Regions from separate parts of the Rhizobium sp. 05L419 genome, predicted to be linked through region 1. Evidence: predicted binding sites of a transcription regulator. Region 1 holds the regulator's gene; each other region holds the start of a gene.
What was found. The regulator PhoB, encoded in region 1, activates phosphate uptake and scavenging genes when phosphate is short. The targets are predictions, from matches to a motif close to TGTCATNNANCTGTCAT.

Region 1 (6,098 bases):
ACGTTGTGACCCCGGGCCCGATGTTCCTGATTCATGGAGACCCAGGTATCGGTCACCACGCAATCGACGCCAGCGACCGCACGGTCGGCATCATGACCAAGCATGATTTCGGCGCCCTCATTGCGGGCCCAGTTCAGATAGTGATCCTTTGGCTCGGAACCAAGAGGCACCGCCATGTTCATGCGATAGCCGAAACGGGCAGCCCCCTCGATCAGCGAATGCAGCACGTTGTTGCCATCGCCCGTCCAGGCGACGGTCTTGCCCTTGATCGGGCCCCGATGCTCTTCAAAGGTCATGATATCGGCCATGATCTGGCAGGGATGGGTGTCGTCCGTCAGCGCATTGATCACAGGAACGGTTGCATGCTCGGCGAGCTCCAAAAGCCGCGAATGCTCGGTGGTGCGGATCATGATCGCATCGACATAGCGCGAGAGGACCTTGGCAGTGTCGCCGATCGTCTCGGCGCGTCCAAGCTGCATTTCCGTGCCAGACAGGAACAGCGTCTCGCCGCCGAGCTGACGCATGCCGACATCGAAGGAAACGCGCGTGCGGGTGGACGGCTTTTCGAAGATCATCGCCAGCATCTTGCCGGCGAGCGGCTTGTCGCCCTGTCCGGCCTTGAATGCCTGCTTGCGTGAAAGGGCGTCGTTCATGATGACCCGGAGATCGTTGGCCGTCACTGCAGAGAGATCGAGGAAGTGTTTGGGGGAAGCCATGTGTCTTTACCTATCAAGCCCGCCGTCCGGCTGGGCACCTTATCCGTTTCAAGCCGTCTTCTTGATCTTAGAAGCGCGCACGCTCTCAGCGGCGCGCTCAAGTCGGACGAGCCCTTCGCGGGCTTCGTCCGCGGTGACGACCAGAGGCGGAAGCAGGCGGATGACATTGTCGCCCGCCGGGATTGCCAGAAGATGAGCGGCACGGATCGCCTGCAGCAACTCTGCCGACGGCACCGCCGCCTTGACGCCGAGCAACAGCCCCTCGCCCCTGACATCCTCGATGACATCGGGGAAGCGGTCCTTGAGCGATGCCAGTCCCTGGCGAAAGATGAGGGAAACGTCGTTGACATGCTGGAGGAAGCCGTCTTCGAGAACGACGTCGAGCACGGCGTTGCCGACAGCCATGGCCAGCGGGTTGCCGCCATACGTCGACCCGTGGGTGCCAGCCTTCATGCCCGAGGCTGCCTCGGCCGTGGCAAGGCAGGCACCGAGGGGGAAACCACCGCCGATACCCTTGGCGACCGCCATGATGTCAGGCGCGATGCCGGACCACTCGTAGGCGAACAATTTTCCAGTGCGACCGACGCCGGTCTGGACCTCATCGAGGATGAGCAGCAGCCCGTTCTCGTCGCAGAGCTGGCGTAGCGCCCTCATGAACTCGTTAGTCGCCGGACGGATACCGCCTTCGCCCTGCACGGGCTCGATCAGAATCGCCGCCGTTTCGTGGGTGATAGCCGCCCGAAGGGCGTCGACATCACCGAATGGAACCTGATCGAAGCCAGGCGCCTTGGGACCGAAGCCTTCGAGGTATTTTTCCTGGCCGCCGGCGGCGATCGTCGCCAGCGTGCGGCCATGGAACGCGCCTTCGAAGGTGATGATATGGAACCGCTCGGGATGACCCTTTGAATACTGGTAGCGGCGCGCGGTCTTGATTGCGCATTCGAGCGCTTCGGCGCCGGAGTTGGTAAAGAACACCTTGTCCGCGAAGGTTGCGCCGGTCAAACGCCTGGCTAGCGCTTCCTGGCCTGGGATCTCGTAGATGTTGGAGAGGTGCCAGACCTTGTCGGCCTGCTCCTTCAGGGCGCCGACGACGTGCGGGTGGCCATGGCCGACGGAGGTCACGGCGACGCCCGCGCCGAAATCGAGATATCGCTCGCCAGTTTCGGTCATCAGCCACACGCCCTCTCCTCGCTCGAACCGCAACGGGGCACGAGAGTAGGTGTCATAAAGCGGCGCGGCTTCAGCCATGGCGCGATCTCCTGTCATTGGTAAACGAGCAACCGGACTCCGGCTAAGAAGCAGGTCCGAAAAATTAAAAATGCCGCCTTTCGGCGGCGAGCAGCACTATTTACTTTTCGCACTGCGATGTCAACAAAACTGAGGTTTTACTGCATGCGTCAAGCTGCCATTCAGGTCACGCGGACCTATCAACAGCTATTGTTGCAGAAATGACTCTCACACCCAGCAAGTTGGGGAAAACTTGAAATTCGATTCGCCGGGATTCAACCGACTCTTGTCACGGAGTCGGCCTCACACTAGGTTAAAACTCAATTACTAGACTGCATGCGGCGGAACTAGTCACCAACATCGAGCAAGCGTTTGTTGCTTCGGATGCGTCCGGGGCAGCGGTGAAGGATTCTGCCTACACCAACGCAAATAAGGCGGAGACAGGGGCATGAACTGGACAGACGAGCGCGTTGAAAGACTGAAAAAGCTTTGGGCCGAAGGCCTTAGCGCCAGCCAGATCGCAGCACAACTTGGCGGCGTAAGCCGCAACGCCGTGATCGGCAAGGTCCACCGGCTGTGCCTGCCGGGCCGCGCCAAGGCTGGCGGCACTGCGGCGACCGCCAGAACGCCAAAGCGCACCACGACGGCGCCGCGCGCTCCGAACTACGCATCCCGGATCGCCACCCGCACCGTTACCCGCCAGCAGGGCGCGACGATGCTGAAGGAAGAGGTGGAAATCGATGCGACCGAAGAAGTGAGGTATCGTCCTTCTTCAAACGTGGTCTTGCCGATCTCGCGCCGCCTCGGTCTGACGGAACTGACCGAACGCACCTGCAAATGGCCGGTCGGCGATCCGCTGAAGGATGACTTCCACTTCTGTGGCTGCGAGTCCCCGGACTCTTCGCCATACTGCACCTACCATCAGCGCATGGCCTACCAGCCGGTCAACGAGCGCCGCAGGGCAGCCAATCGGGTCGCCTGATCCGGACGCCGGATAAGGAACAAGAAAACGGGCCCTCGCGGGCCCGTTTTTCGTTCGTGACGGCTCGGAAACAGCTCAGGCTTCCATGGAATACCCAGCGCCGCGAACCGTGCGAATGACGTCTTGCATATTGGAAAAGTTCAGCGCCTTGCGCAGCCGGCCGACATGGACGTCGACCGTCCGTTCATCAACGTAGATGTCGTGGCCCCAGACCCCATCCAGAAGTTGCGAGCGCGAGAATACGCGGCCGGGCGACGCCATCAGGAACTCCAGGAGGCGGAACTCGGTCGGCCCCAGGCGGACCTCGCGGGTCTTGCGATGGACACGGTGCGTTTCGCGGTCGAGTTCGATATCGCCGCATTTCAGCAGAGACGACAGAACCTCCGGCTTTGCACGGCGTAGCATCGCCTTGACGCGGGCAACAAGTTCCGGCGTCGAGAACGGCTTGACGACATAATCGTCGGCACCGGTCGAGAGGCCGCGAACGCGCTCGCTCTCCTCGCCGCGGGCCGTCAGCATGATGATCGGCAGGCGCTCGGTTTCCGGTCGCTGACGCAGCCGGCGGCACAGTTCGATGCCGGAGACGCCGGGCAGCATCCAATCGAGGATGAGAAGATCGGGCGTTCGCTCCTGAAGCCGGATCTCGGCCTCGTCGCCGCGTAGAATGGTATCGACCTCGAAGCCTTCGGCCTCGAGGTTATAGCGAAGAAGCACGCTGAGTGCCTCTTCGTCTTCAACGACTGCAACTCTTGGGATCATTCGTTTCGGTCTCCTGGGGGCGCGGTTCCGGAACGGTTATTCCGTGACAGCACCAACGGTGTTGGCGGTGTCGTCCTTTGGACGTTCGCCTTCCGGCTGGGCGCCGGTCGCCATGTAGTAGATGGTTTCGGCAATGTTGGTGGCATGGTCGCCGATGCGCTCGATGTTCTTGGCGCAGAAGAGGAGATGCGTGCAACTGGTGATGTTGCGCGGGTCTTCCATCATGTAGGTCAGCATCTCCCGGAAGAGCGAGGTGTACATCGCGTCGATTTCCTCGTCGCGCTCGCGGATCGACTTCGCCCTGTCGGCGGCGCGGCTGGTGTAGACGTCGAGCACTTCCTTGAGCTGGACGAGCGCCAGTTCGGATAGGTGTTCGAGACCGCGGGCAAGCTTGCGTGGAACGCCGCTGCTCTGAACGGCGATGACGCGCTTGGCGGTGTTCTTGCCGAGGTCACCGACACGCTCGAGGTCGGCGGCGATGCGGATCGATCCCATGATCTCGCGAAGGTCGGCAGCCATCGGCTGGCGGCGGGCGATGGTGATGATCGCCTTGTCGCCGATCTCGCGCTCGGCGTGATCGAGGATCACGTCGTCGGAGATGACCTTCTGGGCGAGTGACGTATCGCCGTTGACCAGGGCGCGGACGGCGTCCGACACCATCTGCTCGGCGAGGCCGCCCATTTCCGAAATACGGCGGGAAAGGAATTTCAGGTCGTCGTCATAGGCGGAGTAGATGTGGGTCGATGCCATAGGGCTTATCCTTGAATGTCCTTGAGGGTTTCCGACGCCGGAGGTCAACCGAAGCGGCCCATGATGTAATCCTGGGTGCGCGGGTCATCCGGGTTGGTGAACATCTTGTCGGTATCGTTTTCCTCGACGAGGTTGCCGAGGTGGAACATGGCGGTGCGCTGAGAAACGCGGGCTGCCTGCTGCATCGAGTGCGTGACGATGACGATGGTGTAGCTCTCGCGCAGTTCGTGGATGAGTTCCTCGACCTTTGCAGTTGCGATTGGGTCGAGCGCCGAGCACGGCTCGTCCATCAGAATGACTTCCGGGCTGACGGCGATAGCGCGGGCGATGCACAGACGCTGCTGCTGGCCACCGGAGAGACCGGTCCCTGATTCATGCACGCGGTCCTTCACTTCGTTCCAGAGGCCGGCGCGCTGCAGGCTCTGTTCGACGATCTGGTCCATGTCGGACTTTGCCTTGGCCAGACCGTGAATGCGCGGGCCGTAGGCGACGTTTTCGTAAATCGTCTTCGGGAACGGGTTCGGCTTCTGGAATACCATGCCGACGCGGGCGCGCAGTTCGACGACGTCGATATCCGGATCGTAGATATCATCGCCATCGAGCGTGATCTTGCCGGTGACGCGGCAATTGTCGATCGTGTCGTTCATGCGGTTCAGGCTGCGCAGGAAGGTGGACTTGCCACAACCGGACGGGCCGATGAGGGCCGTCACTGTGTTTTCGCGAATGTTCAGCTTGACGTCGAAAAGCGCACGCTTGTCGCCGTAGTAAACCGAGACGTCCTGGCCGATCATCTTATACGGAATGGTATTCATCTTCTGATCAAGCGCCTTCTCAACTGCTGCTTCCGTCAACATGTTCATGATGTTTACTCCGTTTACCAGCGGCGCTCAAAGCGACGACGCAAGAGGATGGCTCCAAAGTTCATGACGATCAGGAACAGGAGCAGGACGATGATGGCGCCTGAGGTGCGCTCGGTGAAGGCGCGCTCGGCTTCGTTGGCCCACATGTAGACCTGCACCGGCAGAGCCGTGGAAGGGTCGAGCGGGGTGGTCGGAGCATTGGCGACGAAGGCGACCATGCCGATCAGGAGCAGCGGCGCGGTTTCACCGAGCGCGTGCGCCAGACCGATGATGGTGCCGGTCAGGATACCGGGCATGGCAAGCGGCAGGACGTGGTGGAACACCATCTGCATCTTCGAGGCGCCGAGCCCGAGAGCCGCGGCCCGGATGGATGGCGGTACGGCGCGGAGCGCCGCGCGGGTCGCGATGATAATCGTCGGCAGCGTCATCAGGGTCAGCACCAGGCCGCCGACCAGCGATGCCGAACGCGGCAGGCCCGCGAAGTTGATGAAGACTGCAAGCCCGAGCAGACCGTAGACGATCGATGGAACGGCAGCGAGGTTGTTGATGTTGACCTCGATCAGGTCCGTGAGCTTGTTCTTCGGCGCGAACTCTTCGAGATAGATCGAAGCGGCAACGCCGATCGGCAGCGCGAGGACGAGCACGATCAGCATCAGATAGAGCGAGCCGATGAGCGCGACGCCTAGGCCGGCGGCCTCGGGACGGCTGGAGTTGCCGTTTACGAAGAGACCGGTGTTGAATTCCTTGTGCAGGGCGCCGCTGGCCGCCAGCTGGTTCATCCAGCCAACCTGCCGGTCGTTGACC
Region 2 (6,098 bases), on a different contig from region 1:
TCGGGCTTGAAACGATTATATTCGCGCTTCTCGTCGCCTTCGTGGTTTGGCTGGGACGAAAGGCGCGATTTTCATAGAAACAACACTTTACAGGCCTCCTTCTCTGCCGCATCCATGCGCTAGCTGGCATCACGCAAACAGCGCAGACACCATAGCGGAGGGGATCATGGCCAAACTGAAAGTCGCAATGCTCACGGCCGGGGGCCTGGCGCCCTGTCTCTCTTCGGCGGTCGGCGGCCTCATCGAGCGCTATAGCGACGTCGCGCCGGACATCGAGCTCATCGCCTACCGTTCGGGCTATCAGGGCGTCCTGCTCGGCGACAGCGTCAAGATCACGGCAGAGATGCGGGAAAAGGCTTCGCTGCTGCATCGTTACGGCGGCTCACCGATCGGCAACAGCCGCGTCAAGCTCACCAATGCTGCCGATTGCGTGAAGCGCGGCCTGGTCAAGGAAGGCGAGAACCCGCTGCGTGTTGCAGCCGAGCGCCTTGCCAGCGACGGCGTCACCATTCTGCACACGATCGGCGGCGACGACACCAATACGACGGCAGCAGACCTTGCGGCCTATCTCGCCGCGAACGGCTACAATCTCACCGTCGTCGGCCTGCCGAAGACGGTCGATAACGACGTCGTTCCGATCCGCCAGTCACTCGGCGCGTGGACGGCGGCCGAAGTCGGCGCGCACTTCTTCGACAATGTCAGCAACGAGCAGACGGCGGCTCCCCGTACACTCATCATTCATGAAGTGATGGGGCGCCATTGCGGCTGGCTGACGGCGGCAACCGCGCGCGCCTATTTGCAGCGCACGAAGAACAACGAATATGTCGACGGACTGATGACCAATGCGCAGATGAAGAGCATCGACGCCGTCTATCTGCCGGAAATCGCCTTCGACCTGGAGGCCGAGGCCGGACGTCTGAAGGAAGTCATGGATCGCACCGGGCACGCCACGGTCTTCGTCTCGGAAGGCGCATGCCTGGACGCAATCGTCGCCGAGCGTGAAGCAGCCGGCGAGACGGTCAAGCGCGATGCTTTCGGTCACGTCAAGATCGACACCATCAATGTCGGCGGCTGGTTCCAGAAACAGTTCGCCAACCTCCTCAACGCAGAACGCTCGCTCGTCCAGAAATCCGGCTACTTTGCCCGGTCCGCCGCCGCCAATGTTGACGACCTGCGGCTGATCCAAAGCATGACCGACCTTGCCGTCGAAAGCGCGCTCAACAAGGTTTCCGGCGTCACCGGGCACGACGAAGCCCAGAATGGCAAGCTGCGCACGATCGAATTCCCGCGGATCAAGGGCGGCAAGCCTTTCGACACCTCGGTGAAGTGGTTCGGCGAAGTGATGAATACGATTGGGCAGAAATACAAGGAAGCATGATTGACGCAAGGCCGATATGGTGTCTTTGCTTGCTTTCTAATAAGAGGAGGAGATCTCATGTCGCTCGAAGCTTGGCTCGCTTTCGCTGCTGCATCGGCCATTATGCTGGCCATTCCAGGGCCGACGATTCTCCTCGTTGTTTCCTATGCGCTCGGTCACGGACGCAAGACCGCCTTCGCGACAGTGACAGGCGTGGCACTCGGCGATTTCACGGCAATGACGGCTTCGCTGTTCGGGCTCGGTGCCGTTCTCGCGGCATCGGCGGCACTCTTCACCGTTCTCAAGTGGATCGGCGGCGCCTACCTCATCTGGCTTGGGATAAAGCTCTGGCGTGCGCCGATCGTTGCCGGACCTATGGCCGATAACGACAACCTGCCGGAAGAGAAGTCGCTGAAGATCTTCCTGCATGCTTATGTCGTGACCGCGCTCAATCCGAAGAGCATCATCTTCTTCGTGGCTTTCGTGCCGCAATTCCTCAATCCCGCCCTGCCCTTCTTCGGCCAGATGCTGGTCATGGAGGCGACGTTCCTCGTCCTGGCGACCATCAATGCCTCCACCTATGCGCTTGCGGCACATGCCGCGCGTGGTCTGATTCGCAAGGCGAGCGTACAGCGCGCAGTCAATCGCACGGGAGGCACCTTGTTGATCGCTGCAGGCGCCGTGACGGCCGGCTACCGCCGGATTGCCGCGTAAATATTCTCAGTGGGTTGCCGCAAAGCAACGAATAGGTTAATTGGCAAAACCGGGCTTAAGGTTCTTGTTAATATCTAACGCTGCCGGGGCGGCGCGTTTCACGAAAGTGAGAGTATGGTAGCGATTGGATTTTCCGGCCTTAAACGCAGTCTCATCGTGTCTACGATGCTGTGCGGCGTGGCCGCTGGATGCTCCAGCGTCGAGTACACCTCCCAGGCGGAACTGACTGCCGAACAGCGCGTCGTTCCGACACCGAGGCCTGGTGAAGACGCCGTGTTCGCAGCAATTCCGGCAGGCGAAGGCACGCCCGCGGCGGCCATGATTGCCGGCGCCGATCAGATGGCACCATCGGTGGCGACAGCAGCCATGCCGGCAACCGATGCATCGCAACCGACCGCCCGAATCCAGCCGACCGCCATGGGTCAGATCCCGCTGACGCCCGAAATGACGGCTATCCAATCCGTCGTTCCAACACCGCGCCCGGGAACTCCTTCTACGCAGCTCGCCTTTGCCGCCACCCCCCAGACCGGTGCTGTTGCCGCGCTCTCCGCGATCGACACAGCCCCTCGCCCGATGATGGACTACGGCTTCGATACGTCGGGGCCGATGGATCCCCCCGCCGCACCGCCAATGTTCGGCGACAATGACGACGACGGCGCACCGACGGTTGAGAAGAGCGCCATCACCAAGATCATCGACAAATATTCCGCGATCTACAAGGTTCCCGCGTCGCTGCTTCACCGCGTCGTGCATCGCGAAAGCCGCTACAATCCGAAGGCCTACAACAAGCGCGGCTACTTCGGGCTCATGCAGATCAAGTACAACACCGCGAAATCCATGGGCTACGACGGCCAGCCTGAGGGCCTATTCGACGCCGAAACCAATATCAAGTACGCCGCAAAGTACCTGCGCGGCGCCTGGCTGGTGTCTGACAACAGTGAAGACGACGCAGTGCGTCTCTATGCCCGTGGCTACTACTATGACGCCAAGCGCAAGGGCATGACCAACATCGCGCACGGCAATTACTGATCACGGCTGTTGATTGCCGGACGGCAGCGCCGCCAGAACGTCCCTCACGAGTGGCTGCGGCCTGTATTTGAGCCAGCTGGGCGTCAGCCCCAGCCTGACGACAACCAGCTTGGCTGACGGTACGATCGCCATGCTCTGACCGTCATGGCCCTCCAACCAGAAGGTATCTGCCGGAAGTGCGGCATCGCCGCTCGTGCTGCCTGGAGGTCTCACCCAGGCCTGCAAGCGCGTATAGGCTCCGTTCGATGTCAGTGTCGGCGTCCGCATCATGCCGACGAACCCTTCCGGCAACAGTCGCTGTCCGTTCCAGACGCCGTCCTGAAGCAGGAATTGCCCAAAGCGCGCCCAATCCCGGGCAGTCGCGTAAAGATAGGAACTGCCGGAAAAGGTACCGCGCGCGTCAACTTCCAGCACCGCGCTCGACATGCCGAGGGGGCCGAACAGAGCCCTTTGCGGATAGGCCAGCGCCGTCTGTTCGTCCCCGAGCCGGTCCATCCAGATCCTGGAGATCAGCACCGCGGTACCGCTGGAATAGTTGAAGTTTTTTCCGGGATCGGTCAGCATCGGCAAACTTGCCGGAAGCGCCGTCTGGTCTGGATCGAGATACAGCATGCGGGTGACGTCGGCGACGGTTCCATAGTCTTCGTTGAACGCCAGCCCGCTTTCCATCCCCAAGAGATCACTGAGTTTGATCTGCGCGCGCCTGTCGTTCCTCCACTGCGGCAAGAGGCCGGCATCGTCGAGTCCGATCTTGCCCTCCATCATCAGTCGCCCCAGGATCGCGGCGTTTACCGTTTTCGTCATCGACCAGCCGATCAACGGCGTTCCGGGACCGAATCCCTTCCCGTAGGCTTCTGCAATGATGTGGCCGTCGTGCACGACAACGGCCGCCCGCATGTTCTTGCCAATCAGATCCCTCCTCGCCAGGAGGGACGCAATCCGCTCGTCCTTCGCGTTCCCGACACCGTCCGCTGCCACCCCGATTGCGTTGTCTGGGGCAGCGGCTGCCGGCTCGTCCGGCACGGCCCGTCGCGCCGCTTCGAAATTGCCGTCGGGAACCGTCGTGCAACCGAGGCGGCCGCGATAGATCGCATGGTTGGCTGCAAACAGTCCCATGATCCGAGCCGTGACCCGTTTTTCCCCTCGATCGACATCGATCCGCACGAGCCGCAACAGCGGATTGCCCGGGGCCTGCACATCCTTGGAAAGCACCATGTCCGGATCGCGTCCCGCCAGGAAGACGTTGGAGCAGACGATCTTGGCTGCATAGCCATCGCCGACGAGCAGAAGTTCCGGCGGTTCGACATACAACCACCCTCCGCCAACGACGACAGCGACGCCAAGCAGAGCAGCCAGTGTCTTCAGGATACGTCGAACACGTCGCATATGCTCCTCCATCGAGGTGAAGAAAACAGGTTGCGGCACCAAAGTCTGCAACGCTCTGCAGCGGTCATCAAGGCGAATTCCGCAGAATGTGTTCCACAGGGGACGTCATCAAACTGTAGTGCCGTCGCGTTAAACGCGCTGAACGCTAAAAGGTTGAGAGACTCACTTATGACGGAATTTGCACCGGACGCCGGCTTCCGCAAGAACCGGAAACTTAAGGCGGCTCTTCTGCGCCACAAAGCCTTTTCGAAAGAAGGTTTCTCCGAGCGGCTGTTCGGGCTCCTTTTCTCCGGCCTCGTCTACCCGCAGATCTGGGAGGATCCCGATCTCGACATGCAGGCGATGGAGCTTGAACCTCACCACCGCATGGTGGCGATAGGCTCGGGCGGCTGCAACATGCTTGCATATCTGTCGCAGAGCCCCGCCTCCATCGACGTTGTTGATCTCAACCCGCACCACATCGCGCTCAACCACCTGAAGCTTGCCGCGTTCCGGCATCTGCCGGGTCGCGCCGACCTCCTTCGCTTCCTCGCAACGCCCGGCGAGCCATCCAACAGCAAGGCATTCGACCAGTTCTTGTCGGCCAATGTCGACGAGACGACACGCACCTACTGGAATGCGCGCAAGTTCGGTCGCCGGCGCGTCACGGTGTTTGACCGCAACATATACAAGACTGGACTTCTCGGACGCTTCATCGGCGCAGCGCATCTGCTGGCGCGCTTGCACGGCGTCGACCTCACGGAGATGACGCGGTCGCGCTCGCTGCGCGAGCAGCGGCAGTTCTTCGACGAAAAAATTGCCCCGTTGTTCGAAAAACCGATCGTGCGGTGGATCACCGGCCGCAAGAGTTCCCTCTTCGGCCTTGGCATTCCGCCCCAGCAGTATGACGAACTGGCAAGCCTTGCCGCCGATCACTCGATCGCCCCCGTACTCCGGCACCGCCTCGAAAAGCTCGCCTGTCACTTCCCGATGCGCGACAACTATTTCGCCTGGCAGGCCTTCGGCCGACGCTATGCACCCGAGGGCGAAGGTCCGCTTCCGACATACCTGAGGCCCGAGCACTACGAGACGATTCGCGCAAACGTCGATCGCGTCAGCGTCCACCACGCAAGCTTCACCGAACTGCTGGCACGCGAACCGGCCGCTTCGCGCGATCGCTACATCCTGCTCGACGCGCAGGACTGGATGACGGATCAGCAACTGAACGACCTCTGGTCGGAAATTACCCGGACGGCGCGCGACGGCGCCAGGGTGATTTTCCGCACGGCCGCCGAAAAGAGCATCGTCGAGGGCCGGCTGTCGCCCGCCATTCGCGATCAGTGGGTCTATCTGGCGGAACGCTCGCGCGCGCTGACGGCGCTCGATCGCTCCGCAATTTATGGCGGGTTCCACATCTACGGAAAGACAGCGTGAGCAAGATCGACGCAACCACCGACGCATCGGTCGAAAACCATGCCGACCTGATGGACGGCATGTATCGCTATCAGCGCCATATCTACGACCTCACCCGCAAATACTACCTCCTCGGTCGCGACCAAACGATAGGCAACCTCGATGTTCCGGCCGGCGGAACGCTCCTGGAAGTGGGCTGCGGAACAGGCCGCAATCTGGC
Region 3 (6,098 bases), on a different contig from region 1:
TGTGATGCCGGAATAGCCCCACGCAACGACAGCGGCGCCAAAAAGCGAGGCGAAATTCGCAAGAACCGTCAGAAGCGGCAGTGCAACGGTCAGCGCAACAAGACGCGGAAAGATCAGCACGCCCACCGGGTTGAGCCCCATCACTTTCAGCGCGTCGACTTCCTCGCGCATCTTCATGGAGCCAATCTCGGCGGTGATGGCGCTTCCCGAGCGGCCCGCAATCATGATGGCCGTCAGGAGGACGCCGATTTCGCGCAGCTGCAGAATGCCCACGAGATCGACGACGAAAACCTCCGCGCCGAAATAGCGCAGCTGGAATGCCCCTTGTTGCGCGATGATGGCGCCGATCAGAAACGACATCAAAAGGATGATCGGAACGGCCCGAACGCCCATATGGTCGATTTGATTGACGATCGATGCGGGCGAAACACCACTGCCGCGGCCGAATTTCATCTGTGCGCCACGCACCGCCGAGCCGAGGATGTACATCGCCGCGGCGAGATTGTCCCACAGATCGTATATGATCTTGCCTAAGGGAGCGAAGATCCGCTCCCCGAGTGACAATTCCGGCCGCTCGTCCGGCTCCTGCTTTGCAGGCTCCTCGGAAAAGGCGGTTAGCATCTCGTCGATGTGCGGATTGCTACCCTCGAATCGAACGGTTCCGCCGGCATCTTCGACTTGCTTCCTCAGCCGACACAGCAACCAGACGCCCGCGGTATCGATTTCGGAAATACCGGACAGATCCAGCGTAAGCTCGCCGGCGGTGCGAGCCGAGAGTTGATCGAAGTCCCGCAGAATGAAATGAATGTTGGCGCTTCGCCAGCTCCCTTCAAGATGAACGCGCGCACCCGAACCATTTGCTTGGTCGTCCACATGCAGTGAGGCGGCGTTGCGGTTCTCGGACTTCAAAATGCTTGTGTCTTTCAAGGCTTGCGGCGACATTGCCGACTCGCGAACTACGGTTCGCCGCTCGCACCCAATATACGCAAGCCACATCAAATTTCCATGCGCGCAGGATTGCAAATATGCCACGGTCACTCGAAATTCTAGCCGACTCCTTCCCGATCGCCGGCGCCTTCACGATCGCCCGTGGCACAAAAACCTCGGCGGAGGTGATCGTCTGCGTCATCAGAGAGGAAGATGCTGTCGGTTGGGGCGAGTGCGTCCCGTACCGTCGCTACGGCGAAACGATGGAAAGCGTCGCCGCTCAGATCGAAGCTGCCCGGCCGCTCTTGGAAGCAGGTCTCACTCGCTCGGAGCTTCAAAGGGCAATGCAGCCGGGCGCCGCTCGAAATGCGGTCGACTGCGCACTCTGGGATCTGGAAGCCAAGCGGACCGGAACGCCGGTCGTAGCGCGGCTTGGCCTGCGTGACCCGCAGCCGCTGACAACTGCCTTGACCATTTCGCTCGGGGAGCCGGCCGCGATGGCCGAGCAGGCGCGGGCGAACGCCGCGCGCGCACTGCTCAAGGTCAAGGTTGGCACCGCCGACGACGAGACCCGGATCCGCGCCGTGCGGGCAGCCGCCCCCGATGCGGCGATCATTCTGGACGCCAACGAAGGTTGGCCCGAAAGCACGTTGGAGCATCACCTTCGCGTCGCAGCAGAAACCGGCATTGCCCTTGTCGAACAGCCCCTGCCGGCGGGCAAGGATGAGATGCTCGCCGATATAGAGCGACCGATCCTCGTCTGCGCCGACGAGAGCGTCCATCATACCGGCGATCTTGCCAGCCTCCGCGATCGATACGACGCCATCAATATCAAGCTCGACAAGACGGGCGGGCTGACCGAAGCGCTGGCGATGAAACTGGAGGCGCAACGTCTCGGCTTCCAGATCATGCTCGGCTGCATGGTCGGCACGTCGCTTGCCATGGCGCCGGCGGTCTTGCTCGCACAGGATGTCGAATTCGTCGACCTCGACGGTCCCCTGCTTCTCGCGCGCGACCGTGAGCCTGGCCTGCGCTACGCCGCTTCCCTTGTCTGGCCTCCCGAACCGGCCCTTTGGGGCTGAAGATAGTAAGCGACGATGATAAGGCCGAGGCCCAGCAACGCTGCGAGCGCCATCACATAGTAGCTCGCAAGGCCGAGCGAAGCATAGATATAGCCGGACGCGATGGTCATCAGGCTCAGGAACATACCGTTGTAGAAGAAATACGCGCCCTGGGCCGAGGATTCCTGCGTCTCCTGCACGGAGGCGACGATCCGCTGTTGCACGCCGGTATGAACGAAGGCGTAGCTGAACGCATGGAGGCATTGCAGAGCGAAAAAGCCCAGGAAATCCCAATGCATGGGAAACAGAAGCCAACGGCAGACACTCACGCCAGCCCCGAAGCGGATCAGCGTCCAGGCATTGAAGCGGCGGCTCAATCGCTTCGACAGAAAGAAGACCGTGACTTCCGCGGCCACGCCGGCGCTCCACAGCAAGGCAATCTCAGTGCCCGAAAAGCCGCGATCGCGCCAGTAAATCGTGCCGAACGTATAGACCATGGCGTGGCTTGCCTGCTGGATGGCGACGCCGATCAGAAGTACGAGCAGGTGTGGTTGCCGCAGCGAACTGCCTGTTGCCGAGGGAATGTCGACAGGCGTGCCACGCCGGCGCGTCGGGCCGATGCGGGGACAATACATCGCCATGACCATCGTCATGACAAATCCAAATATCATCACGGGCAGGACCATCTCCCCGCCCCAGCGACCGATCAGCTGCCCGCCGGCCAGAGTTGAGACGATAAACGCCACCGATCCCCAGACACGCATGGATCCATAGTCGAGGCCCCAACGCCGAACGCCCGAGATGACGATGGACTCCACCACAGGAACATAGGGGGAGAAGGTCGCCCCCTGCACGGTATAGACAATCAGAACAGGCCAGAACGTGCTCGTCCAGTAAAGCGCGATGGCGGTCAGCAGCGAAAGGCCGCCCGAAAACAGAAGGACGTCCGCCCGCTCCTTCATCCGGTCCGCATACATCGCGATGATGGGCGCGACCAGCACGCGCACCACCATTGGGACAGCCAGGATGATGCCGATCTCATGATCGCTGAATTGGTGAAGCGCGAGCCAGACCGGAAAGAACGGCACGGCGACGCCGTTCACGAGCAGGGGTGCACAGTAGGATAGTGCGCTCAGCAGTCGGAAGTGCGCAGGTACCCCCTCGGTTGCGGGGGCTTTTTCGGGGGGAATCATGGTGCGGACCTGAGGGAAACTAAACGCTGCCTAACACGTCAACCCAAGGGCGACCATGGCGATAAATGGCCTTACCAAACCGTTTTCAAAAATAGAGCCGGCCTGTCGCGATAAGGCAACGGCATCGATTGGCGCAGATGCCTTGGCGGGACAGACAGATTGCCCCTATGCCGCCTGCTGGGCTAGCTCAGGCTTCCCGATATGTTCGATTGCCAGGGGAGCAGGCATCATGTCGCCGATCTTGCGCCATTCGATCAGCTCGAAGGTGCCGTCCTCATGCTCGACAATTGCCGTGCAGCTTTCCACCCAGTCGCCTGTATTGATGTAGCGGATGCCGTCCATGTCCTCCATGACGGCGTGGTGGATGTGCCCACAGATCACGCCATCGGCCCCGTTCTTGCGTGCTTCGTCAGCAACGACCCTCTGAAACTCGCCGATGAAGTTGACGGCGTGTTTCACCTGCAGCTTCGCCCAGGCAGAGAACGACCAGTAGGGCATGCCCAGGCGACGGCGCACCGCAGCGAGCCCGACATTGATCATGATCGCCATGTCGTAGGCCCAATCGCCCAGATAGGCGAGCAGACGTGCGTTGCGGACGACGACGTCGAATTCGTCGCCGTGGAGAACGAGGTATTTCTTGCCGTCGGCCGCTTCATGGATCATCCGTTCGGCGACTTCGATGCCGCCGAAGTGCATGCCGGGGAAATCACGGAGGAATTCGTCGTGGTTGCCGGGTATATAGACGACCCGCGTTCCCTTGCGCGCCTTGCGCAGCAATTTCTGAATCACGTCGTTGCAGTCCTGTGGCCAATACCAGCTGCGTTTCAGGCGCCAACCGTCGACGATGTCGCCGACGAGGAAGATCGTATCGGCATCGTGGTACTTGAGAAAATCGAGAAGGAAGTCCGCCTTCGCGGCCTTTGAACCGAGATGCACGTCGGAGATAAAGAGCGTACGGAAGTGGCGGGTATCCATATTGTCCTTCACAAGCATTCTGCCCGTGTCCCATTGTTCATCTCGTCCCTGAAAACCAGACTCGTGTTTCAGGAAGATGACATTGGCGTGTTTGACTGGATTTCGACCCGAAAGCCTGGTCCTCGCATGGGTCCATATTTGCGGTGTTTTCGCGCGAGAACCGAAATTCTGACTGTTCCCGCGTTTTTATTGATGTATGGAAGGCGAACCAACGACAGCATGTGCGGCAGCCCGGAGGCGATGATGGATCATCACGACAAGTCCAAGACGGAAAACAACATGGCAGGTGGAAGCCTCGACGAACAGGCGCTCTTCTTTCACCGCTATCCCCGTCCCGGCAAACTCGAGATCCAGGCCACCAAGCCGCTCGGCAACCAGCGTGACCTCGCTCTGGCCTACTCGCCGGGCGTCGCTGCTCCCTGTCTCGCCATCCGCGACAATCCGGAGACGGCCGCCGACTATACCTCGCGCGCCAACCTCGTTGCCGTTATTTCCAACGGTACTGCCGTTCTCGGCCTTGGCAATATCGGACCGCTTGCCTCAAAGCCTGTCATGGAAGGCAAGGCCGTCCTGTTTAAGAAATTCGCCAATATCGATGTGTTCGATATCGAGGTGGACGCCGCCAGCGTCGAACAGATGGTGTCGACGGTCGCTTCCCTTGAACCGACCTTCGGCGGCATCAACCTCGAAGACATCAAGGCGCCGGAATGCTTCGAGATCGAGCGGCGCCTGCGCGAAATGATGAAGATCCCGGTCTTCCACGACGACCAGCACGGCACTGCCATCATCGTTGCGGCCGCGATCCTGAATGGGCTCGAGCTCGCCAACAAGAAGATCGATGAGGTCAAGATCGTCGCCTCGGGCGCCGGCGCTGCCGCCCTCGCCTGCCTCAATCTTCTCGTTACGCTCGGTGCCAGGCGCGAAAACATCTGGGTCCATGACATCGAGGGCCTTGTCTACGAGGGTCGCCTCGAGCTGATGGACGAATGGAAGAGCGTCTACGCACAGAAGAGCGACACGCGCACGCTGGCAGAAAACATCGGTGGCGCGGACGTCTTCCTCGGTCTCTCAGCTGCCGGCGTATTGAAGCCGGAACTATTGGCGCAGATGGCCGAAAAGCCGCTTATCATGGCGCTTGCCAACCCGACACCCGAAATCATGCCCGACCTCGCACGCGCAGCGCGCCCGGATGCGATGATCTGCACCGGCCGGTCGGATTTCCCCAACCAGGTCAACAACGTCCTCTGCTTCCCCTATATCTTCCGTGGCGCGCTGGATTGCGGCGCCGTGACGATCAACGAGGAAATGAAGATGGCCGCCGTTCGCGCCATCGCGGCACTTGCCCGCGAGGAGCCGTCGGACGTCGCCGCCCGCGCCTATTCCGGCGAAACGCCGGTCTTCGGGCCGAACTACCTCATCCCCTCGCCGTTTGATCCGCGCCTCATCCTGCGCATCGCGCCAGCCGTTGCCGAGGCAGCAGCCGAAAGCGGCGTTGCCGTGCGACCGATCACCGACTTCGATTCCTATCTCGATCAGTTGAACCGCTTCGTCTTCCGTTCCGGCTTTGTCATGAAGCCGATCTTCGCCGCAGCGAAGAATGCCGAACGCAAGCGCGTAATCTTCTCCGAAGGCGAGGACGAACGTGTTCTGCGCGCGGCACAGGTTCTGCTGGAAGAAGGGATTGCCGAACCGATCCTCATCGGCCGGCCCCAGGTTATCGAAACCCGCCTGCAGCGCTACGGACTTCGCATCCGGCCGCTTTCGGATTTCGATGTGATCAACCCGGAAGACGATCCGCGTTTCCGCGAATATGTAGACCTCTATTTCTCGTTGGTCGGCCGCCGCGGCGTCATCCCCGAGGCCGCCCGGACGATCGTTCGAACCAATACGACGGTCATCGGCGCGTTGGCCCTCAAGCGCGGCGAAGCCGACGCGCTGATCT
Region 4 (6,098 bases), on a different contig from region 1:
GCGCCCTTCGCGCCAGACGGAGCGGGTGACTGGTACGCCGTGATCGCGATAAACGCGAACCAGGTCGGCGCGCAGGCCGGTCGCAATGCGGCCGCGGTCGTTCAGGCTGACCGTGCGGGCCGGCGTCGAGGTGACCATGGCGATCGCCTTTGGCAGCGAGATGCTCTCGACTTCGTCGGCGAGGATGAAAGGCGCATAGAGCAGGCTGAGCGGCACATAGTCGGACGACAACACGTCGAGCACGCCGTGCTCGGCAAGATCGCGGGCGGCGATGTTGCCGGAATGCGACTTGCCGCGCACGACATTCGGCGCGCCCATCAGAACGCTCATGCCATGCCCGTGCGATGCTTTCGCCGCATCGAAGCTGGTCGGGAACTCCGCAAGGCGTACGCCGTTCTCGATCGCCTCGTCGACATGCGCCAGCGTCGCGTCGTCATGGCTTGCGACAGTGATGCCACGCTCGGCACAGACCTTGGCGATGGCGGTCCGGTGCGGGGTCGAATTGCGCTCGGATTCGCCGACACGCTTTTCGATGAAGCGGGCGAACTCGGCGTCGGAAAGGCCGCGCTTCTTCTGATAGTAGAAGATGTACTGGTCCATGGTCTGGAACTGGCGCTGGCCGGGCGCATGATCCATCAGCGAAACGAGACGGACATAGGGATCGTGCTCGAAGTCCGCGAAATGCTCCAGCACGTTGTCGGCCGAGACCTCGCAGCGCAGGTGAATCAGGTGCTCGGCGCGCAGGCGGCCTTCCTGCTCTGCCTTCTGGATGGCATCGGCCATTTCGCGCATCTCGCCGTGCTCGAAGCCGCCGTCCTCGTCGGCGCCCATGCGCAGGCAGTCGAATACGGTGGTGATTCCAGAGGTGACGATCTGTGCGTCATGCGCCTGGATAGCCGCCGTCTTGTGCCAGCGGAGGCCGGGTCGGGGGGAATAGTGGCCCTCCAGGTGGTCGGTGTGCAGCTCGACGAGACCCGGGATCAGATAATCGCCCTCGAAATCCTCACCGACCGCGGTGCTGCCAGTCGAGATGTCGGCGATCTTGCCGCCACGGACGAGGACCGATCCTTCGACAATTTCATCCTCAAGGACGATGCGGGCGTTGGAGAAGACTGTTTCTTTGGTCATCGATCAGGTCTTTCAGCGTTTGGCGTCGGCAAGCGGCCACCAGGAATGAACTTTGAACGGCGCGCCGCGCGCCTCTTCGATAAATACCGCTAGGCCGGAGATCGACAGCGGTCGGTTGGTGAAGGCAGAAAAGCGTTCCGCCAGGATGGTCTTCATCACGCCCGCGCGCTCCTCCGGCACTTGGCCGGTCAGCGTCATATGGAAGCCGAAGTCATCCATCACATAAGGGTAGCCCCAACGCAACAGATTGGCCCTTTGGCTTTCGCTCAGCTTTTCCGGGTTCCGGCGCGCGATGTCGGCGTCCGACAAGGCGGCGCGGAAGGGTTCGAAGGACTTTACCGCCCTGGCCGCGAAATCCTGGAGCGGCGGATGCAGCGACCCCGGCACGAGCGCGAAGAACCGGCCCAGCTGCCCCAGCACGAGCTCCGGAATGTCGAAGGCGGCCGTGCGGGCGGCGAAATCCTCGACGACATCAAGCAGGTCTTTCTCGGTGACCGATGCGGCCAGGGCGAATGGCGCCTTGATCGTTGCGTGGAAGGCATATCGACGGGGATCGGCGGTCAGCTCGAATTGCTCGCCGGCAGGCAGTTCGCGGTGATCGGGAGCCGGATAAGTTTCGCCGGTGAAGGCATCGCGGCCGAGCCAGAGCGCGGCCGCTCCGTTCAAAGGATCGTCCTTCGGCGGCGTGAAGTAGAGTGCGTAGCGCAAGGCCATTATCCTGGAAATCGTTCGGAATGCGGATGGAAGTCTTCAGTGATTTGACCGCTCACCGCAAGCTGGCTTCCGGCTAAAAGATCTCCGTGACAGAATGATGATGGTCCGAGGCGATCCCGATATTTTTTCAGTGCACCTTTGTTCCCATCAGCCGGTGACGCAGCACATTCGATGCCATATCGAACAGGAAGACGACGATCAGGATCAACAGCACCATGTAAGCGACGTTTTCCCAGTTTGCGTTCGTCCGCATCGCTTCCCAGAGTTTGAGGCCGATGCCGCCGGCGCCGACCGCGCCGATGATGGTCGCGCCGCGGACGTTCGATTCCCACTGGTAGAGCGTCTGGCTGACGAAGACAGGAACGATCTGCGGGATGATGCCGTAGCGATGGGTGAGCACCGTCGAGGCGCCGGTCGACTTGATGCCCTCGCGCGGCTTGTTGTCGACGTTCTCCAGCCCCTCGGAGTAGAGCTTGCCGAGCGTTCCCGTCTCTGTGAGGAAGATCGCGCCGCTGCCTGCGAGCGGGCCTGGACCGAAGGCGCGTGTCAGGAACAGCGCCCAGATCAGCATGTCGACCGAGCGCAGGAAATCGAAGAAGCGTTTCAGGACCTGGTTGAGCAGGCGGTTCCGCGTGATGTTGCGGGCAGCGAAGAAGGCCAGCGGGAAGGCCACGAGCGCGCCCAGCAACGTGCCGAGGAAGGCCATCACGATCGTCTGGAACAGCTTGGTCCAGACATCGCCGTGCTGCCAGGCACTGTTGTTCCAGACGTTGTCGAAGGCAAGCGACAGGTTTGATTGGCCGGGATTGAGCTCGGGGCCTGAGACGATCAGGCGGATCACCTCGCCAGCCGGCTTGTCGAAGAAAGGCGACTGGGTGTCGAAGACGAAATTTGCCCAGCCGAGGAAACGCTTGCGCACCTTGACGCGATCGACCGAGATGCTGACGTCGCCGGCAAAGCCGAGGTCGGCCAGGACGTTGTCGTCATAGACGGTCATCCAGCTCGGCACCGGGCCGATGACCTTCGGCGCGCCGCTCGAAACCACTACCGGGACGCTGATGCCGTGGGCGGTGACTATCGTTTCCGCCTTGGAAACGGCGACGGTACGGCCGGCGCCACGGATCGAAACGCTGACGCTGCCGTCCGGATTGTTGACGACCCAGTCGGGGTGCGGATTGTCGCCCAGCGGCGAGAAGCGCGGGTACTTGACCGTGATGCCGCTGTCGCCGATGCGGAATTCCGGCTGCACATCGTAGCTTACCCATTGGCTGAGATAGAGGCCTATGCGCTCCCAATGGGCTTCGGCAAGGAGCTTCGGCAGGTCGAAGAACCATGTCGCGTAAAGCGCATAGACGAGCGTCGCGATCACCACCGTCAAGCCGCCGAAACGCTGGCGGAAGGAGCGTTTGAAATATTCGGGATAGCGCGCTTCGATCTCGTGCATCCGGTTGGCGTCGATCACCGTCATGGCGGACCTCAATGCTGCAAAAGGAAGGCATGCTCACCGACAAGGCGGCGACGCAGCCACGCGGAGAACTGGTCGACCGCAACGATGGTGATGAAAAGCAGGAGCACCAGCGCCACCGTCTTGGCGCCGAAGCCGCGCGAGATGGAAAGCTTCAGCTCCTCGCCGATGCCGCCGCCGCCGACCGCACCGATGATGGTGGAGGCGCGGACGTTGATCTCGAGGCGCAGCAGCGCATAGGACACGAAATTCGGCATGACCTGCGGCATGGCCGCGAAACGCACGCGCTCCGACCAGCTAGCGCCGACCGCCTTCATGCCCTCGTCCGGCTTCATGTCGATGTTTTCGACAACCTCGTAGAACAGTTTGCCGAGCGCGCCGATGGTGTGCAGGCTGACCGCGATGATGGCGGCGACCGGGCCGATCGACAGGATCGCCGAAAACAGGCCGGCAATGACGATCTCGGGGAAGGCGCGCAGGAATTCGGTGAAGCGCTTGGCGACAATACGCAGCGGATTGGACGGCGCAAGATTGCGGGCGACGAGGAAACTCAGCGGTACGGCGAAGATGAAGCCGATGATGGTCGAGACGAGCGCGACGTTGATCGTGATGATCATCAGCTCGAAGTACTCGGGAATATAGAAGCCGCCCCAGAGGGGTACCCGACCCTCCGCAAAATTGAACTCTTCGCCGGTCTTGTGCGTCGGGGTTGCGATGTCGAACAAGGCGCGCCAGACGTCGTTCCAATCCTTCGGAATGAGCCAGCTCAGGAAGTCGAAGAGGTGCGGCAGACGGTCGAAGAAGTGACCGGCGTTGCTTTCGTCGGCAAAACGGACGGACGCGACGAAGGCGGCAAACAGGATCACGAGGCCGAGGCCGGTATAGAGACGGCGGCGAGCCGCCATCCTGCTCCAGGCATCGCCGATTTCACGGGCGCTCTGCTGCGTGGCCGGCGCGTGGGCGTGGGGATCGGCAAAAGTCATGAACAGGGTCCGCTTTCTTCGCAGGAAAAAGGGCGGCCGTTATCGGCCGCCCTCCAGCTATCAGGATCGATCAGCCGCCGATGGCAGCCTTACGCGCTTCGATGATGGCGTTGTAGAAGTCCGGCTGAACCTTGGTGTAGCCGTGGTAGTCGCCGCCTTCGATAGCTGCGAAGCACTTGGCGTCCTTCTCCGGAAGCTTCATGAAGAAGTCCGAGAGCTTTGCCTGCCAGGCGGCACCGATTTCGTTGCGGACGACGAGCGGGCCGTTCGGGATCAGTGGCGAGCGCCAGACTTCGACGAGCTTGTTCGGATCGATCGTGCCCTTGTCGACGCCCTTGCGGAAGGTACCGGAGGTGTAGCCGTCCTTGAAATCGCCGATGCCCGAGCTGTCGTCGACAGCGATGTCGACCTTGCCGTCATAGGCAGCGAGGAGGTTGTTCTCGTGGCCGCCGTTGAACTGCGTGGACGCGAAATACTGGTCATTCGGCATGCCGGTGTCCTTCGGAATCTGCGTCAGCGGAATGAGGTAGCCCGAGGTGGAATCCGGGTCGGCGTAGCCGAGCTTCTTGCCCTTGGCATCCTTGATGGTCTTGATGCCGGAAGACTTGAGGGCCAGACCGATCGAGTGATAGCCGGTCGAACCGTCCTTCTGGACCGTTGTCAGGATCGGCGTTACTGCCTTCTCGTTCTTGATCGCGATCGCTGCGTAGCCGGAAGCGCCGAGTTCTGCGAAGTCGAGCGTGCCACCGAGGAGACCCTGGATAACGCCGTCATAGTCGGCGGCCGGGAAGAGCGAAACCTTCTCGAAGCCGAACTCCTGCTTCAGGTGATCGGCGAGGCAGGCGTAGTTGCGCAGGCGGTCGGTTTCATTTTCACCACCGAGGATGCCGATGCGGAATTCCTTGAGCTCTGCCGCGTGCGAGGCGCCAGCCAGCGCAAACAGCGCCGTCGCGGCAAAAAGTGCTTTCTTCAACATGGTTCTCTCCTGATTGACCGGTGTCCCCGGCGATCTCTGTTTACGAAGAACTGTGCCCATAACGCGGGCTTGCGATCGAGGCCGCCCCTCTCAGAGCCCGGCCAGCGCCAGCGGTTGCAGGCCGGCGGATTTTTGCGCGGCCGCAGCCGCGGGAATGTTGATCGAGGTCGAGGTCATCGTCTCGTCGATACCGGCGCCGTCCTTGTCGGTACCGTAGATCTGCTTGACGGCATCCGCCGTCAGTTCGGAGGGCTTGCCGTCGAACACCACGCGACCGGCGGCCATGCCAACGATGCGTTCGCAATAGTTGCGGGCCGTATCGAGCGTATGCAGGTTGGTGATCACAGTGATGCCGTCGCGCTCGTTGATGTCGCGCAGGGCGTCCATGACGATCTTGGCATTCAGCGGATCGAGCGAGGCGATCGGCTCGTCGGCGAGCAGCATCTTCGGGTGCTGCATCAAGGCGCGGGCGATCGCGACACGCTGCTGCTGACCGCCGGAGAGCGTGCCGGCCATCTGCAGCGCGGTCTGCTCGATGCCCAGGCGCTCAAGGGCTGCAATGGCATGAATGCGCTCTTCACGACTGAAAATACCGAGAAGGCTCATCGTGGTGGAGCGGTGGTTCAGGCGACCGAGCATAACGTTGGTGAGGACGTCCAGGCGCGGCACGAGATTGAACTGCTGGAAGATCATGGCGCAGTCGCGCTGCCAGTTGCGCAATGCCTGGCCGCGCAGACCGGATACTTCGACACCGGCGAAATGGATAGAGCCGGCGCTCGGCTCCTGCAGGCGGTTGATCATGCGCAGAAGCGTCGACTTGCCAGCGCCGGAT

Region 2: AC1DMK_RS05020 (BtaA family protein) is a predicted target of PhoB. The motif match lies at 4,590-4,606, and genes of this name have one in related genera.
Region 3: AC1DMK_RS02525 (UDP-2,3-diacylglucosamine diphosphatase) is a predicted target of PhoB. The motif match lies at 4,222-4,238, and genes of this name have one in related genera.
Region 4: AC1DMK_RS13370 (DUF1045 domain-containing protein) is a predicted target of PhoB. The motif match lies at 1,929-1,945, and genes of this name have one in related genera.

Annotation. Positions count from the first base shown of each region.
Region 1 covers NZ_JBFTOF010000036.1:29,169-35,266, reverse strand. Annotated here, with positions in the region: gene argF (ornithine carbamoyltransferase) at 1-716, opposite strand, end outside; gene AC1DMK_RS28375 (acetylornithine transaminase) at 765-1,964, opposite strand; gene AC1DMK_RS28370 (GcrA family cell cycle regulator) at 2,392-2,925, shown strand; gene phoB (phosphate regulon transcriptional regulator PhoB) at 3,001-3,684, opposite strand; gene phoU (phosphate signaling complex protein PhoU) at 3,721-4,434, opposite strand; gene pstB (phosphate ABC transporter ATP-binding protein PstB) at 4,479-5,294, opposite strand; gene pstA (phosphate ABC transporter permease PstA) at 5,309-6,098, opposite strand, start outside.
Region 2 covers NZ_JBFTOF010000003.1:196,391-202,488, forward strand. Annotated here, with positions in the region: gene AC1DMK_RS04995 (DMT family transporter) at 1-77, shown strand, start outside; gene AC1DMK_RS05000 (pyrophosphate--fructose-6-phosphate 1-phosphotransferase) at 167-1,378, shown strand; gene AC1DMK_RS05005 (LysE family translocator) at 1,436-2,071, shown strand; gene AC1DMK_RS05010 (transglycosylase SLT domain-containing protein) at 2,186-3,100, shown strand; gene AC1DMK_RS05015 (serine hydrolase domain-containing protein) at 3,101-4,486, opposite strand; gene AC1DMK_RS05020 (BtaA family protein) at 4,655-5,899, shown strand; gene AC1DMK_RS05025 (class I SAM-dependent methyltransferase) at 5,950-6,098, shown strand, end outside.
Region 3 covers NZ_JBFTOF010000002.1:25,183-31,280, forward strand. Annotated here, with positions in the region: gene AC1DMK_RS02510 (MlaE family lipid ABC transporter permease subunit) at 1-942, opposite strand, end outside; gene dgcA (N-acetyl-D-Glu racemase DgcA) at 1,026-2,009, shown strand; gene AC1DMK_RS02520 (MFS transporter) at 1,961-3,181, opposite strand; gene AC1DMK_RS02525 (UDP-2,3-diacylglucosamine diphosphatase) at 3,347-4,174, opposite strand; gene AC1DMK_RS02530 (NADP-dependent malic enzyme) at 4,400-6,098, shown strand, end outside.
Region 4 covers NZ_JBFTOF010000008.1:131,113-137,210, reverse strand. Annotated here, with positions in the region: gene AC1DMK_RS13375 (alpha-D-ribose 1-methylphosphonate 5-triphosphate diphosphatase) at 1-1,128, opposite strand, end outside; gene AC1DMK_RS13370 (DUF1045 domain-containing protein) at 1,141-1,836, opposite strand; gene phnE (phosphonate ABC transporter, permease protein PhnE) at 1,970-3,310, opposite strand; gene phnE (phosphonate ABC transporter, permease protein PhnE) at 3,319-4,290, opposite strand; gene phnD (phosphonate ABC transporter substrate-binding protein) at 4,361-5,266, opposite strand; gene phnC (phosphonate ABC transporter ATP-binding protein) at 5,357-6,098, opposite strand, start outside.